DNA from 3 places in the Pseudomonas sp. PDM31 genome. Region 3 is predicted to be linked to each of the others. Evidence: riboswitches for the same ligand, from Rfam matches in the RefSeq annotation. Region 3 holds a riboswitch; each other region holds the start of a gene.
What was found. A riboswitch is a leader RNA that binds a small molecule or an ion and turns the genes downstream of it on or off. The one in region 3 is predicted to bind cobalamin.
Positions count from the first base shown of each region.

Region 1: linked by a shared signal. The riboswitch ahead of cobO (cob(I)yrinic acid a,c-diamide adenosyltransferase) and the one ahead of cobW (cobalamin biosynthesis protein CobW) in region 3 are both predicted to bind cobalamin.
Region 2: linked by a shared signal. The riboswitch ahead of KW839_RS00235 (ABC transporter substrate-binding protein) and the one ahead of cobW (cobalamin biosynthesis protein CobW) in region 3 are both predicted to bind cobalamin.

Region 1 covers NZ_JAHUWS010000009.1:117,479-122,299, reverse strand. Annotated here, with positions in the region: gene KW839_RS18590 (sorbosone dehydrogenase family protein) at 1-1,181, opposite strand, end outside; gene KW839_RS18585 (hypothetical protein) at 1,249-1,833, opposite strand; cobalamin riboswitch at 1,987-2,222, shown strand; gene cobO (cob(I)yrinic acid a,c-diamide adenosyltransferase) at 2,303-2,914, shown strand; gene KW839_RS18575 (cobyrinate a,c-diamide synthase) at 2,911-4,311, shown strand; gene bluB (5,6-dimethylbenzimidazole synthase) at 4,308-4,821, shown strand, end outside.
Region 2 covers NZ_JAHUWS010000001.1:65,958-70,778, forward strand. Annotated here, with positions in the region: gene KW839_RS00225 (ABC transporter ATP-binding protein) at 1-125, opposite strand, end outside; gene KW839_RS00230 (iron ABC transporter permease) at 122-1,126, opposite strand; gene KW839_RS00235 (ABC transporter substrate-binding protein) at 1,135-2,142, opposite strand; cobalamin riboswitch at 2,284-2,479, opposite strand; gene KW839_RS00240 (DUF1624 domain-containing protein) at 2,512-3,684, opposite strand; gene KW839_RS00245 (class I SAM-dependent methyltransferase) at 3,867-4,821, opposite strand, start outside.
Region 3 covers NZ_JAHUWS010000001.1:444,086-448,906, forward strand. Annotated here, with positions in the region: gene cobN (cobaltochelatase subunit CobN) at 1-1,548, opposite strand, end outside; gene cobW (cobalamin biosynthesis protein CobW) at 1,552-2,619, opposite strand; cobalamin riboswitch at 2,722-2,935, opposite strand; cobalamin riboswitch at 3,128-3,353, shown strand; gene KW839_RS01760 (CbtB-domain containing protein) at 3,471-3,662, shown strand; gene KW839_RS01765 (CbtA family protein) at 3,674-4,381, shown strand; gene KW839_RS01770 (cobalamin biosynthesis protein) at 4,378-4,791, shown strand.

The sequences.
Region 1 (4,821 bases), on a different contig from region 3:
ACATCAACCGGCGGCCCGGCGGGTTTGCCAGCGTTGAAGGGCACGAAAATCACTTTGTAGCCACTGTGCGGCTTGCGGTTCCATGAGCCTTGCTGGCCGATGAAAGCACCCTGGGTAAATGGCGCAGGCAGCTTGCTGCCCTCGGCGAAGGTCAGGCCCAGGGAGGCCGTGTGCGGGCCGACGGCATAATCCGGAGGAATGGCCTTGGCCACCAGTTGCGGGTTTTGCGGGTCTACGCGAACGTCGACGTGCTGGCCGTAGTAGCTGTACGGCCAGCCGTAAAAGCCACCGTCCTTGACCGAGGTAATGTAGTCCGGCACCAGGTCGCTGCCGATCTCGTCCCGCTCGTTCACCGCCGTCCACAGCGCGCCACTTTTCGGTTCCCAGTCCATACCGTTGGGGTTGCGCAGGCCGGAGGCGAAAATCCGCTGGTTGCCGGTGGTGCGATCGACTTCCCAGATCGCCGCGCGACCCTCTTCCTTGTTCATGCCGTGTTCGGCGACGTTGCTGTTGGAGCCAACGGTAACGTACAGCTTGCTGCCGTCCTTGCTGGCGATGACGTTTTTGGTCCAGTGGTGATTCAGCGTGCCGCCCGGCAGGTCGAGCACTTTGATTGGTTGCGCCTTGATCACCGTATCGCCGGTTTCATAGTGAAAACGCAGCAGGCGGTCGGTGTCGGCCACGTACAGGTCATTGCCGACCAGGGTCATGCCAAACGGCGAGTTGAGGTTTTGCAGGAACACTGTGCGGGTTTCGGCAACGCCGTCGTGGTCCTTGTCGCGCAACAATGTGATTCGATTCGGGCTCGGTACGCCAGCACCCGCGCGGCCCATGACCTTCTTCATTACCCAGCCTTTAACGCCCTTGCCATCATCGGGTTTGGGTGGCGCATTGGTTTCCGCCACCAGAATGTCGCCGTTGGGCAGCACGTACAGCCATCTAGGGTGGTCCAGGTTTTCGGCGAACGCCGCCACTTGAGTTCCTGTCGCGGCGACCGGTTTCGCGCCCTGCGGCCAGCCTGTTGCCGGCGCTATGTTGATCGTCGGCAGCAGGGTTTTGTTGGGTTGCGGGAGCTGGGGGGACGGCCCGGTGCCGTCGGCGACTTTCAGGCTGGCGCTTTCACCGCAGGCGGCGAGCCCACCGACGAGCGTAATCATGACAAAGAGCTGGGCGGTGCGCATGCTGGGCTTCCCTATGAATACCTTCTTCTAATCATAGAGAAGCGTTATCGCGCGAAGGTTCAACGCCTCAGGTGCGAGCTTCTTTGAAAAGCACGGCAATCCCGGGGTGGTAGTTGCCGGCCTCGTTGCGCAACTTGCGATAGGCGTAGGGGAAGTACCAAGCCACGGCGCAGGTATGCTCCTTTTGCAGGTCGTCGACCATGTCCTGCAGCTCTTCCGGCGTGGCACCCTGCTGGGCTTTGTGCGGGGCGACGAACAGGCAGCCCAGTTTCAGCTCGCTGGCATGACTCAGGCGCCTGGCATCGCTGGTGACGTCGAGCAATGCCTGAGTCACATTGAGGCTGTTGACCCGTGGCCAGCGCTGGCTGGTCTGGATGTAGGCGCGGGTGTCGGGTGTCGCGAGAAACAGATCGGCGCGGCTGTTGCGTTCGCCTTCTTCGGTCTGTTTGCGGGTTTGCGTCTGTTGCAGGGTGACCATTTCGGCCATCCAGGCTGCCACGGAGAGCAATCCAAGATTGGCCTTTTCGTCGTGCCAGTACGGCGTTTCAGCGTCGCCGCGTATGGCGTTGTAACGGTCGATGCAGTCGAACCAGCGTTCCAGCGCCGGGCGCAGGAATTCCAGCTTCGGATTGCTGATGATCATGCCTTGCATGGGGTTCACCCTTGTTATTGTGTAGTAAATTTATGGCGCTTTGATATCACTGCTGAGGCCAAGGCACAAGATCGCTGTCGGATTATTGATAAGCGCACTTAATTGCTCTCCAGCGTCCCGGCTTTAATTGACGCTCCACCCCCAACCCTCTAACCTTCGCGGCTTGTTTCAGGTGCTCTGTGGCTTGGGTCGACAGAGTGAAACAGGGAAGCCGGTGAGTGAGCCTTCGATGGGTTCGAAAGCCCACAATCCCGGCGCTGCCCCCGCAACGGTAAATGAGTGAAAGCTGCGCCTTGAGCCACTGTGTCCATTGTCGACATGGGAAGGCGCGCAGCCTGGCGCAAAGCCGCTCATGAGCCCGGAGACCGGCCTGATTCATCCAGTGGCATCACGGTGGGCGATGCCAGGCTTGTTGCCACCTATTCTTGTGCCTGCCCGCCGTTATCCAGACTCAACGGAGAGCTCCCCCATGACTGATACCCCCGATCGTGACGAACGTCACCTGGCGCGCATGCAGCGCAAAAAAGCCGTGATCGACGAACGCATCGCCAATTCCCCGAATGAATGCGGCCTGTTGCTGGTGTTGACCGGCAACGGCAAAGGCAAGAGCAGTTCGGCTTTCGGCATGCTCGCGCGCGCCATGGGCCATGGCATGCAATGCGGCGTGGTGCAGTTCATCAAGGGACGCAACAGCACCGGAGAAGAACTGTTCTTCCGGCGTTTCCCGGAGCAGGTGCGCTTTCATGTGATGGGCGAGGGGTTCACCTGGGAAACCCAGGACCGTCAGCGCGATATCGCCGCCGCGCAAGCGGCGTGGCAGGTTTGCCGCGAGCTGCTGCGTGACCCTGCCATAGGCCTGGTAGTACTCGATGAATTGAATATCGCCCTCAAGCACGGCTACCTCGACCTCGATCTGGTGCTCAGCGACCTGCAGGCCCGCCCGCCCATGCAACACGTGGTGGTTACCGGCCGCGCCGCGAAAGCGGAAATGATCGAGCTGGCCGACACCGTCACCGAAATGGGCATGATCAAGCACGCCTTCCAGGCCGGGATCAAGGCGCAGAAAGGCGTCGAGCTGTGAAGCAATCCCGTCATTGTCCGGCGGTGCTGATTGCCGCGCCGGCTTCCGGTCAGGGCAAGACCACCGTCACCGCCGCGCTGGCCCGCTTGCATCGCAATCAGGGACGCAAGGTGCGGGTGTTCAAGTGCGGACCCGACTTTCTCGATCCGATGATCCTCGAACGCGCCAGCGGTGCGCCGGTGTATCAACTGGACATGTGGATGGTCGGTGAACAGGACAGTCGTCGCCTGTTGTGGGAAGCCGCCGGCGAGGCCGACCTGATCCTTATCGAAGGGGTCATGGGCCTGTTCGATGGCACGCCGTCCAGTGCCGATCTGGCCCGGCATTTTGGTGTGCCGGTGTTGGGTGTCATCGATGGCACCGCCATGGCGCAGACGTTTGGCGCACTGGCCCTGGGTCTGGCGCGTTATCAACCGGACTTGCCATTTGCCGGGGTGCTGGCCAACCGCGTGGGCACCCAGCGTCACGCGCAATTGCTCGAAGGCAGCCTCACCGAAGGGTTGCGCTGGTATGGTGCCTTGTCCCGTGAGACCGGGATCGAATTGCCGAGCCGGCACCTGGGACTTGTCCAGGCCAGTGAATTGAACGATCTCGACTTGCGTCTCGATGCCGCGGCCGACGCCCTGGCCAGCAGTTGCGAAGTAACGCTGCCACCGGCGGTAGAGTTTGCGACTCCCGATGTGCTTGAAGTCGAACCGTTACTGGCCGGCGTGCGCATTGCCATCGCCCGTGATGAAGCCTTTGCCTTCACCTACGGCGCGAGCCTGGATCTGCTGCGAGCGATGGGCGCCGAGTTGTCATTCTTTTCGCCGATCCGCGACAGTGGTTTGCCTGAGGCGGACAGTTTGTATCTGCCGGGCGGTTATCCGGAATTGCATCACGTGGCGCTGTCGCGGAACACGTCGATGCTGGCGGCGATCCGCGCCCACCATGCAGCTGGTAAACCGCTACTGGCCGAGTGTGGCGGCATGCTTTACCTGCTCGACTCGTTGACCGATGTCGAGGGCACCCGCGCCGAACTGGTCGGTTTGTTGCCGGGTGAGGCTGTCATGCAAAAGCGTCTGGCGGCGCTGGCGTTGCAAGCGGTGGAGTTGCCAGAGGGAGCGCTGCGTGGGCACACGTATCACCATTCGCTGACCACCACTGGACTTGAGCCGATTGCCCGAGGCTTGAGCCCGAATGGCGGACGTGGGGCCGAGGCGGTTTATCGCGAGGGGCGGATGACGGCTTCCTACGTGCACTTCTATTTTCCATCCAACCCATCAGCGATTGCCGCACTATTTGCCCCCGAGCCTGAAGCCGCCTTCGCTGGCAAGCCAGCTCCCACAAGGATTGATGTATTGCCTGAAGAAATGCAGAACCCTGTGGGAGCGGGCTTGCCCGCGAAGAGGCCATGACTGACAACGCCTTTTCCGAAGCCGAACGCGCTGCCGTCTACCGCGCCATCGCCGAACGCCGCGACATGCGCCATTTCAGTGGCGGCACCGTCGAGCCCGAACTGCTCCGGCGCCTGCTCGAAGCCGCACACCAGGCACCCAGCGTCGGCCTGATGCAGCCATGGCGTTTCATCCGCATCAGCGATGGAACGCTGCGCGGGCAGATCCGGCAACTGGTGGAAGAAGAACGTATCCGCACCGCCGAAGCACTCGGCGAGCGCAGCGATGAGTTCATGAAACTCAAGGTCGAAGGCATCAGCGATTGCGCCGAAGTGCTGGTCGCCGCGCTGATGGATGATCGCGAGCGACATATCTTCGGCCGCCGCACCCTGCCGGAAATGGACATGGCGTCGTTGTCCTGCGCCATTCAGAACCTGTGGCTGGCCTCCCGCGCCGAAGGGCTGGGCATGGGCTGGGTATCTCTGTTCGAACCGCAGGCGCTGGCCAATCTACTGAAATTGCCACCCGGCG
Region 2 (4,821 bases), 380 kb from region 3:
CCCAGGGTCTCGCCGTGGCGGATGTCCAGGTGGATCTCGTCCAGTAATTCAACGTCGCGAATTTGCAATCCGAGGCCGGAGCAGCTCAATACAGGCTGGTCGATAACGGGCATGGCAGCATTCATCGGGCATTCCTTCGGCCGATCAGGATCAGGGCGAACACCGGCGCTCCGACCAATGCAGTAATCACGCCGACCGGGATAACCTGGCCTTTTATGAGGGTGCGGGAGAGCACATCGGCGGCAATCAGAAACACGGCACCACCCAGCGCGCTGGCCGGTAGCAGGCGTGTATGCCCCGTACCCAGCAACAGCCTTGCGGCGTGGGGGATGACCAGACCGACGAAACCTATGGAGCCGACAATCGACACCATCACCGCAGTCACCAGTGCGGCGCAACTGATCAGCAGAAATTGCACGCGACGTACGGCAATGCCGAGCGAGGCGGCGGAGTCGGTGCCAAAGGTGAAGGCATCCAGCGCGCGACGGTGCCACAGGCAAACGGCCAGACCGGCCATGGCAGCGGGAACGGCCAGCCACACCGAAGGCCAGCGCACACCACTGAGGTTGCCCAGCAACCAGAACATGATGCCGCGTGCCTGTTCGGAGCTGGCCGACTTGGTGATCAAAAATGCAGTCAGCGCATTAAACAGCTGCGAACCGGCTATCCCCGCCAGGATGATCTGACCGGTACTGCCAGGGACACCGCTGGCGCGCCCCAGTAAAACCACGACAGCAAAGGCAGCAACGGCTCCGGCAAACGCCCCGACCGACATCGAAATGGCTCCGGCACCGATACCGAGTAACGCCACCAGAACGGCCCCCGTCGAAGCGCCCGCGGAAATGCCGAGCAGATAGGGATCGGCCAACGGATTGCGCAACAGCGATTGCAGGATCACCCCGCAGGTCGCCAGGCCCGCACCGCAAGCTCCTGCAACCAACGCGCGGGTCAGGCGGTAGTTCCAGACGATGCCTTCGTCGATGGGGTCGAGAACATAGCCGGCATTCCACAGTTTGTTGGCCAGCACCTGGAGTACCACGCCGGGTTCGATGCTTGTTTCACCGATAGCGACACCGGCAACCACGCTTAAAAGCAGGGCCACCAACGCCAGCAGGGTACGAATCAGCGCTGCAGTCATTTTGGCAGGTCGTAGCTGTTGATGGCCATTGCCAGGGATTGCAGCCCATCGAACATTCTCAGGCTGGCCTGCATGGCCATGGCGTCGAGGATGATGATGCGGTTGTTTTTTACCGCGTCCATGTTGCGGGTCACCGGATCGCTGTGCAGGAATGCGAGCTTCTTTTGGTAGTCGTCAGCGGGGAAACGACGGCGATCCATGCGGGCGATGACCAGGAAAGTCGGGTTGGCTTTTGCGATGGTTTCCCAACCGACCGTTGGCCACTCTTCGTCGGACTGCACCACATTGCGCACACCCAGCGTTTTGAGCATGAAGTCTGGAATGCCTTTGTGACCGGCGACATAGGGGTCGATATCCAGACTGGCGCTGGAAAACCACACCAGTGCACTGGTGTGGTTCTTGTCTTGCACTGCGGCAACGGACCTGGCCAGGCTGGCCTTGAGTTGTGCGTTCAACTGTTGGCCACGCGCCTGAACATCGAAAATCCTGGCCAGCTCAGTGATGCTTTTGTAAATGCTTTGCACACGAAACGGCGCCAGGCGAGTGCCGTCGGCACCGACCAGGTTGTCCTTGGATTCGCAATCCGAGGGCATGAGGTAAGTGGCGATTCCCAGTTCGTGAAACTGCTCGCGGGTAGCGACTGCGCCTTGCGGGCCGACCATCCACTCCAGCTCGACAGCGACCAGTTCCGGTCGTTTGCCGATCACCGACTCGAAACTCGGCTCGTTATCCGCCAGGCGTTCGATTTTGTCGTTTTGCCCCTTGTACTTATCCAGCACATCGTTGAACCACAGAGAAGTGCCAGCCAGTTTGTCACCCAGCCCGAGGGCAAAGAGCATTTCGGTGCCGGCCTGGCCGATCGTGACGGTTCGAGCCGGTGCGTGTGGGAAGGTCAGCGTGGCACCGCAGTTCTCGACCGTCAGCGGATATTCAGTAGGCGCGGCACAGACCAGCGAGCAAAAACCCAGGCCAGCGAATAGGGTGACAAAGCGGGGCAACAGCATGATGCATCTCCATTTGAACCGTACACGGAGCAAGGGTGCACGGTCTGGAAACACATCATCGAACGCTGCCAAAAAGCAGGGCAGGGCGATCACCTGAGTGACGCGCGCGCAAGGATGTCCTTCCCGAACACCCCGCCGGTCAGTGATTGTTGCTTGGCCGGCAGGTCTCCTGACTGATGCGTCATCGCATGCTCCAGCCTTCCCGGGGTTCAATCCCAGTGGCAGTTCAGGAGCACGCTCAGCACCTACAGTTGCGGGGGCAGTTCCGTTTGACGCGTTGCACGCATCACGGATTCCCTATTAATCCCATTTGGAAACCGGCGGCGGCATGTTAGTCGATCATGCCGCCCGAGGCGAACCCTCTCTGGATCAGAAGTATTTGAGCCAGCCGATATCACGACGGCGGGCCTTCACGGCGGCAAACCAGCGCACAGGCAGATACAGCGCGGCGGCCAGCAGCACTGCCGTCAGCCACACCGAAAAAATGCTATCGAAACCGAAGTAGTCGCTCTGGTTCAGACCGAACAACGCGACGCTGGTCAGATAGAGCACCTTCAGTACATAAAGGTGCAGCAGGTAGAAGAACATCGGCGCCGCACCAAACACCGCCAAAGCGCTGATCCACTGGCGTTGCCGAGCCCGCTCGAAGCCAAGAAGCAGCAACAGGCCCACCCCGAGTGTCAGCGCAAGGAACAGCAGGGAAGGTGGGTACTTAGTGATGTTGAAGAAGCTCATGAGGGTCTGTGTGGTGGTTTCATGCACCCTCCATTGCGCCTCGCCATACCCGTTGACCAGGCGCAGTGCGACAAAGCCCAAAAGCGCGCCGGCACCCCCCAGCAACAGATGGCGTTGACGCAGGCGGGCAGAGGCTGAATGCGCGAACCAGGGGCCGATGCAATAACCCAGGGCAATGACACCGATCCACGGCAGCACAGGGTAGGAGCTGCGCAGGCGCAGGCCGTCAGAGAACTCGATCCAGCCGCGATCATGCAAAATGGCCCACGGCAGGTGCATGGCTGATCCGACCGGGAAGTGCAGCGGATCGAGCAGGTTGTGCCCGGCGACGATGACCGCACCCACAACCCACAGGATCGGCCGCGGCAGCCAGACCAGCGCAGCAAGGGCAAGCATGCTCACGCCAATCGCCCAGATCACCTGCAGGTAAATTACATGGGGCGGGAACTGGAAGGTCCAGGCGAAATTCACCAGCGTGAACTCCAGCAGAACCAGGAACAGGCCACGCTTGAACAGGAACATCGACACCGCGTTCCGGCCCTGGTGCTTTTCGCCGTACAGGTAAGCGGACAGTCCGGTGAGCAGCACGAACGCCGGTGCACATAAATGGGCGAGGGTGCGGCTGAAAAACAACGTAGGCTCGGTGGTGTCGATGGCCATCGGGTCGGCCACCTGGCGGTGCAGAAAGAACGTCTCGCGTACGTGATCCAGCAGCATGAACAGGATCACCAACCCCCTGAGGGCATCGATGGACATCAGGCGTTGACTGGCGCGGGTGGCGGGTGGGGTTTGATAAAGGGTTGTCATTGAAAGCCGCAGGCAAGGGGGTGGATAGCGCTGCCAGTTAACGGCCGGCAGTCAATATAATGTTATTATATAACATTCAATAATCCGAAGGCGACTCTTTCAAGGGGGGCTGTGCGCTTCCCTTCAACACTCATAAAAGTCAGTGGGAGGACCAAGAAGGGGAGATGCCATACCTGCAAGACCTACTGTCTTTTGGTTACGATAAGCACGACCGCCGCAATTCTCTCGACTTCTCTGTAGATCACCGTCTCCAGTTCCTCTCCAAAGACGTCGGGATCCATCTCCCGATAGCTCCAGGCCAGTCCCGGGCGGTCAACCAGCGGCAGCGCCTGCTCAAGAAACAAATCCACGCCCTCTACACAAGGCGCGCCGGTATACAGAATCACGCTGCCTCCCGGCGTCAGGCGATCGATCGCCTGGGTCAAAATACGCACCGATAACTCCGAACCCAAATGCTCCCCGCCATGTCGGTAGGCGCGACGTTGAGTGTCTTGCATGTATGGTGGGTTGGCGACGATCAGGTCAAAACAGCCTGTTGTTCCTGAAAGGATGTCGCTGTGGCACGCGCAAACATTGTCGACTCCTGCAAGCGATGCATTGACGGCGGTGAATCTCAGGGCCAGGGGATTGATATCCAGTGCCGTGACCTGAGCGTCCGGTCGTGCCCTGGCAATCAGAATGGCACCGACCCCGCTACCGCAACCAATGTCCACTGCCGTCTGGATCGGATGCACGGAAGATTGCAGGAAGCCCTCCACTGCCTGAGCGAAACGATAGGTGTCGGGGCCGAAAAAAACCGAGTCGTGAGCCTGGGTAGGAAAACTGGAATGAACCAGGAGCAAATCGTCGAGGCTCGACCAGCGTACGCCACTCACCCACATGTCAGCCTGGGGGTGCAGGAAGCCACTTTGAAATAGCGCCTGATGCTCTTGCGCCCCAAGCAAACCGGCCTCGAACGGGCGACTCCAGCCGAAGATATCTCTCAGATTGTGCGCCGTGCGGTTTTCCTCTCGTCCATTGACCCGCAGATGAGTCAATGGCGTCACCGTCACGAACCGATATTGCTGTTGCTGTAGACGTTGCCCCAGATGCAACAAGGCCAGATCTTGACTGTGGTGTTCCGATACAGCCGTGTTC
Region 3 (4,821 bases):
CGGATCGACCTGATAGCCCCGCGCCGGTTGGATACCGACGAAGGTCAGACCAAACCGCAGACCGGCAATCATCATGCGCCCGTCGCGACACATCGGATCATTGTCCGGCGTGCCCCAACGTTGCAGTACCGCATCACGATTGGCCTCGGGCAGAGCGTTGAACATCCGCCAGTATTCGTCCATGGCCAGGCTCTGCTGACAGGGACGCTGGTCGAGGGTGTCGAGGTCATTGCTGACGCCGCCAAGCAACTGCTGGATCAACGCCGTGCCGCTGTCCGGCAGTTCGGCCGGCAGCGGATAACCTTCGGTGTGCAGCGCGCGCAAGATGTTCAGCGCCGCCGCCGGGGTGTCGAGACCGACGCCATTGCCGATGCGACCGTCGCGCGTGGGATAGTTGGCGAGGATCAAGGCGATGCGTTTTTGCCCGTTGGACAGGCGCGCCAGATCTACCCAGCGCCGCGCCAGTTCTGCGACAAAATCCATGCGCTGCGGTTGTGGCCGGTAGCACACCACATCGCACTGACTGCGCTCGCTGCGCCACGCCAGGTCCTTGAAGCTGATCGGCCGACTGATGATGCGTCCGTCCAGTTCCGGCAAGGCGATGTGCATCGCCAGATCCCGGGGGCCAAGCCCCTGCTCGCTGGCGCGCCAGCCGGGCTCGTTGTCTTGGGCGCAGATGGCCTGGATCACCGGGATATTGCGGCGAAACGGTCGCAGATGCGGCGCTTCGGGACTGGATTGGGCAAAACCCGTTGTATTGAGAATCACCCCTGCTTCAGCTTCATCCAACAAGTCCTCGACCACCGTCAGGCAGGCGGGCTCTTTCAGGCTGGCCAGTGCAATCGGCAACGGGTTCAACCCCGCTGCCCGCAAGCGCTCGCAGAACACGTCGATAAAAGCGGTGTTGGCCGCCTGCAAATGCGAACGGTAAAACAGCACCGCCGCCACTGGCTGGCCGGCCTGCCAATCGGCTTGCCAATCACTGAGTCGTGCGGGACTTGTATGCGGGTGGTAGATCGCCGTGCGCGGCAGTACCTGAGGCTGCGACCATGAATAATCACGCGCAAGCCATCGATTGGCCAGGCAGCGAAACAGGTCCAGCGCATTGGCCATGCCACCCTGGCGCAGGAAATGCCAGAGCCGCTCGCGATCTTCAGGAAGCACCGTGCTCAGGTCGCTCAGCTCCGGGTCCGGACGGTCATCGCCCGGCACCAGGATCAACTGCACGCCGCGCTGTGACAGTTCGACCAGACGCTCGACACCGTAGCGCCAATAGGCGATGCCGCCATGCAGTGAAATCAGAATCACCTTGGCGTGGCGCAGCACTTGGTCGACATACAAGTCGACCGAGGCATGGTTCTGTACCTGCATCGGATTGGCCAGGCGCACGCTCGGGTAGTCGTCGGGCAACTGCTGCGCCGCTTCGGCGAGCAACGCCAGGCTGGAGTCGCCGCTGCACAGGATCACCAGTTCGGCGGGGGTTTGTCCAAGGTCGGCAATGTTGTCCTCCGACACGAAACCGCCGGGCTGGGTCCTGAGCAGGTGCATGGCTTACACGCTGAGTGCGGCGCGCAGTTGCGCTTCGAGTTGAGCGGCGTCGAGTTCCTGGCCGATCAGCACCAGACGGGTGACCCGCGCTTCTTCGGCGCCCCATTGGCGGTCGAAGTGCTTGTCGAAGCGAGTGCCCACGCCCTGAATCAGCAGGCGCATCGGTTTGTTCGGGATCGCGGCGAAGCCCTTGACTCGCAGGATGCCGTGCTGGACCACCAGTTGGGTCAGCGCATCCAGCAACAGGCTTTCGTCGGCTTGCGGCAGTTCAATGGAAATGGAGTCGAAAGCGTCGTGATCGTGGTCATCATGATCATCGCCATCGTGATGATGGTCATGGTGACTGTGACGGCTGTCGATGTGCTCTTCGGAGCCGGCGCCAAGGCCGATCAGCACGTCCAGCGGCAGGCGACCGCTGCTGGCTTCAATGATTTTTACCGCTGGCGGCAGTTCTTCGGCGACTTCCAGGCGCACGCGGGCCAGATCTTCAGGGCGGATGAGATCGGCCTTGTTGAGGATCACCAGGTCGGCGCTGGCCAGTTGATCGGCAAATAGCTCGTGCAGCGGCGATTCATGGTCCAGATTCGGATCGAGTTTTCGCTGGGCGTCGACCTGATCGGGGAATGCGGCGAAGGTGCCGGCGGCGACGGCCGGGCTGTCGACCACGGTGATGACCGCGTCTACCGTGCAGGCACTGCGAATTTCCGGCCACTGGAAGGCTTGCACCAGGGGTTTGGGCAAAGCCAGGCCCGAGGTCTCGATGAGGATATGGTCGAGGTCACCACGGCGGGCGACCAGTTCACGCATCACCGGGAAGAATTCTTCCTGAACGGTGCAGCACAGGCAGCCGTTGGCCAGCTCATAGACACGGCCGTTGGCTTCTTCTTCGGTGCAACCGATTGAGCACTGCTTGAGGATTTCACCATCGATACCCAGTTCGCCGAACTCGTTGACGATCACCGCGATACGGCGGCCCTGGGCATTGTCGAGCATGTGCCGCAGCAGTGTGGTTTTACCCGAGCCGAGGAAGCCGGTGACGATGGTGACGGGGAGTTTGGCCAGTGTTTTCATCGGATGCCCTTTGGCAAGGTGGCGGGCATACGGGACGACGACCGGCAACGCGCACGCGCGTGCCTGGAAGAATTCGCCACCGGATCACCCCGCCCGGTTGAAAGTCAGAATCTGTATCGAGGCAGGTCTCCTGGCTGACGGTGTGTCGGTCTTGGCGACCTGGCATTCGCTGCGCCTTCCCGCCGGCCTCATGGAGAGCCTGCAGTGGCGTGGCAACGAACATCACCGTTCACAGTTGCGGGGGCAGCCGCGGCATTGACCGCGTTCCCTTCTTAGCTTCGGCAAACGCCGAAGAACCTCGAAAGCGCAAGGCTACGCATCGTGCGGGGGCGGGTCAATGTTCACATTGGTTTTGCGGCGTCGCCTTCGCGAGCAAGCCCGCTCCACATTTGACGGTATTGCACTGACAGAACTGGGCCGAAGGTGGGAGCGGGCCTGCTCGCGAAGGGAGCGACACGGTTTGCGATGAGAACGTTTGCCAATTGACGCCCAACCCCCGCCCATGCTCTCCTACACGCTTGTTACGGGTGCCCTTCACAGGGTGAAACGGGAAACCGGTGAATCATGTGCTTTACTCCAAAGCCATGTCAGTCCGGTGCTGCCCCCGCAACGGTAAGCGAGTGAAGCGTCAGATCCACTGTGCCGATATGGCGTGGGAAGGTGATGCTTGCAGGTTCAGGCGATGCCTGCGCCCCTCGTGAGCCCGGAGACCGGCCCGCAACACAAAGTGACCAGTACGGTCTCTGAACAACAACCCGCGGTGGGCGGGCGCTGTTTGAACTTCTGCGCGCTCGCTCGTGCAGGGCTCTGCATGCGTTCTTGTTCCCGCTGACAGAACAAAGGGAAACGCCATGTCGATCATCAGCAGCACCGGCCACAGCACCGCCAGCACCACCACGACCCTGACCCAGCGTCTGACCGCCGCCGTCTGCGCGTCGATCCTGGGTGCATCCCTTGTTTACTTCGCCGGCTTCTCGCACATCGAAGCGGTGCACAACGCCGCTCACGATACCCGCCACAGCTCTGCCTTTCCGTGCCATTGAGAGCTGCCGACATGATCAAGCGTATCGCGCAAACCGCAGGTTTCACCGGGCTTCTGGCCGCCCTGCTGCTGACCCTCTTGCAAAGCTTCTGGGTGTCCCCGTTGATATTGCAGGCCGAGACCTACGAAATAACCGAGCCGGCCGCCGTTGAAGTCCATGAACACGCAGGTGGCGCCAACGCCGCCCACACCCACGACGCCGAAGCCTGGGAGCCGCAAGACGGCTGGCAGCGCGTGCTGTCGACCACTGGGGGAAATCTGGTGGTGGCCGTCGGCTTCGCCCTGATGCTGGCCGGCCTGTATACCTTGCGCGCTCCGACCAGGACTTCCCAGGGTCTGCTCTGGGGCCTGGCCGGCTATGCGACTTTCGTGCTCGCGCCAACCCTCGGCCTGCCACCGGAACTGCCGGGCACCGCGGCGGCCGACCTGGCGCAACGTCAGCTCTGGTGGATCGGCACCGCGGCTTGCACGGCTGTCGGTATCGCCCTGATCGTTTTCGGCCGTCACTGGCTGATGAAAGCCCTGGGTGTCGCCACTCTCGCCGTTCCCCATTTGATTGGTGCGCCGCAACCTGAAGTGCATTCGATGCTCGCTCCAGAGGCGCTGGAGACACAATTCAAAATCGCTTCGCAGTTGACCAACGTGGCGTTCTGGCTGGCCCTGGGCCTGATCAGCGCCTGGTTGTTCCGCCGCAAAAGCGATGGCCAATACCACGCATGAGTGACATCAGCGCAGCGCCGACCCTCGTGGTCGGCCTGGGCTGCCAGCGCGGCTGCCCGGTCAGTACGCTGCTGGCGCTACTGGAGCAGGCGCTGCAAGCACACCAGATCCAATTGCATGAAATAAAGGCCCTGGCCAGTATCGATCTCAAGCGCGAAGAGCCGGCCCTGAACGAGTTGGCCGCGCAGCTTGGGCTACCGGTGACCTACTTCAGCAGCGAACAACTTGCCGCCTATGAGCAACATCTCACTCATCAATCGCAAATCGCCTTCGAACGCACCGGCTGCTACGGCGTAGCGGAAAGCGCCGCCCTGGCATTGGCCGAACAACTGGCCCAGGCGCCGGCAAAGCTGCTGATTGCGCGACAAAAATATGCCCAGGCAACCCTGGCATTGGCTGGCGCGGCATAAAATCCCCGATAATCCCCACCTTCGATCATG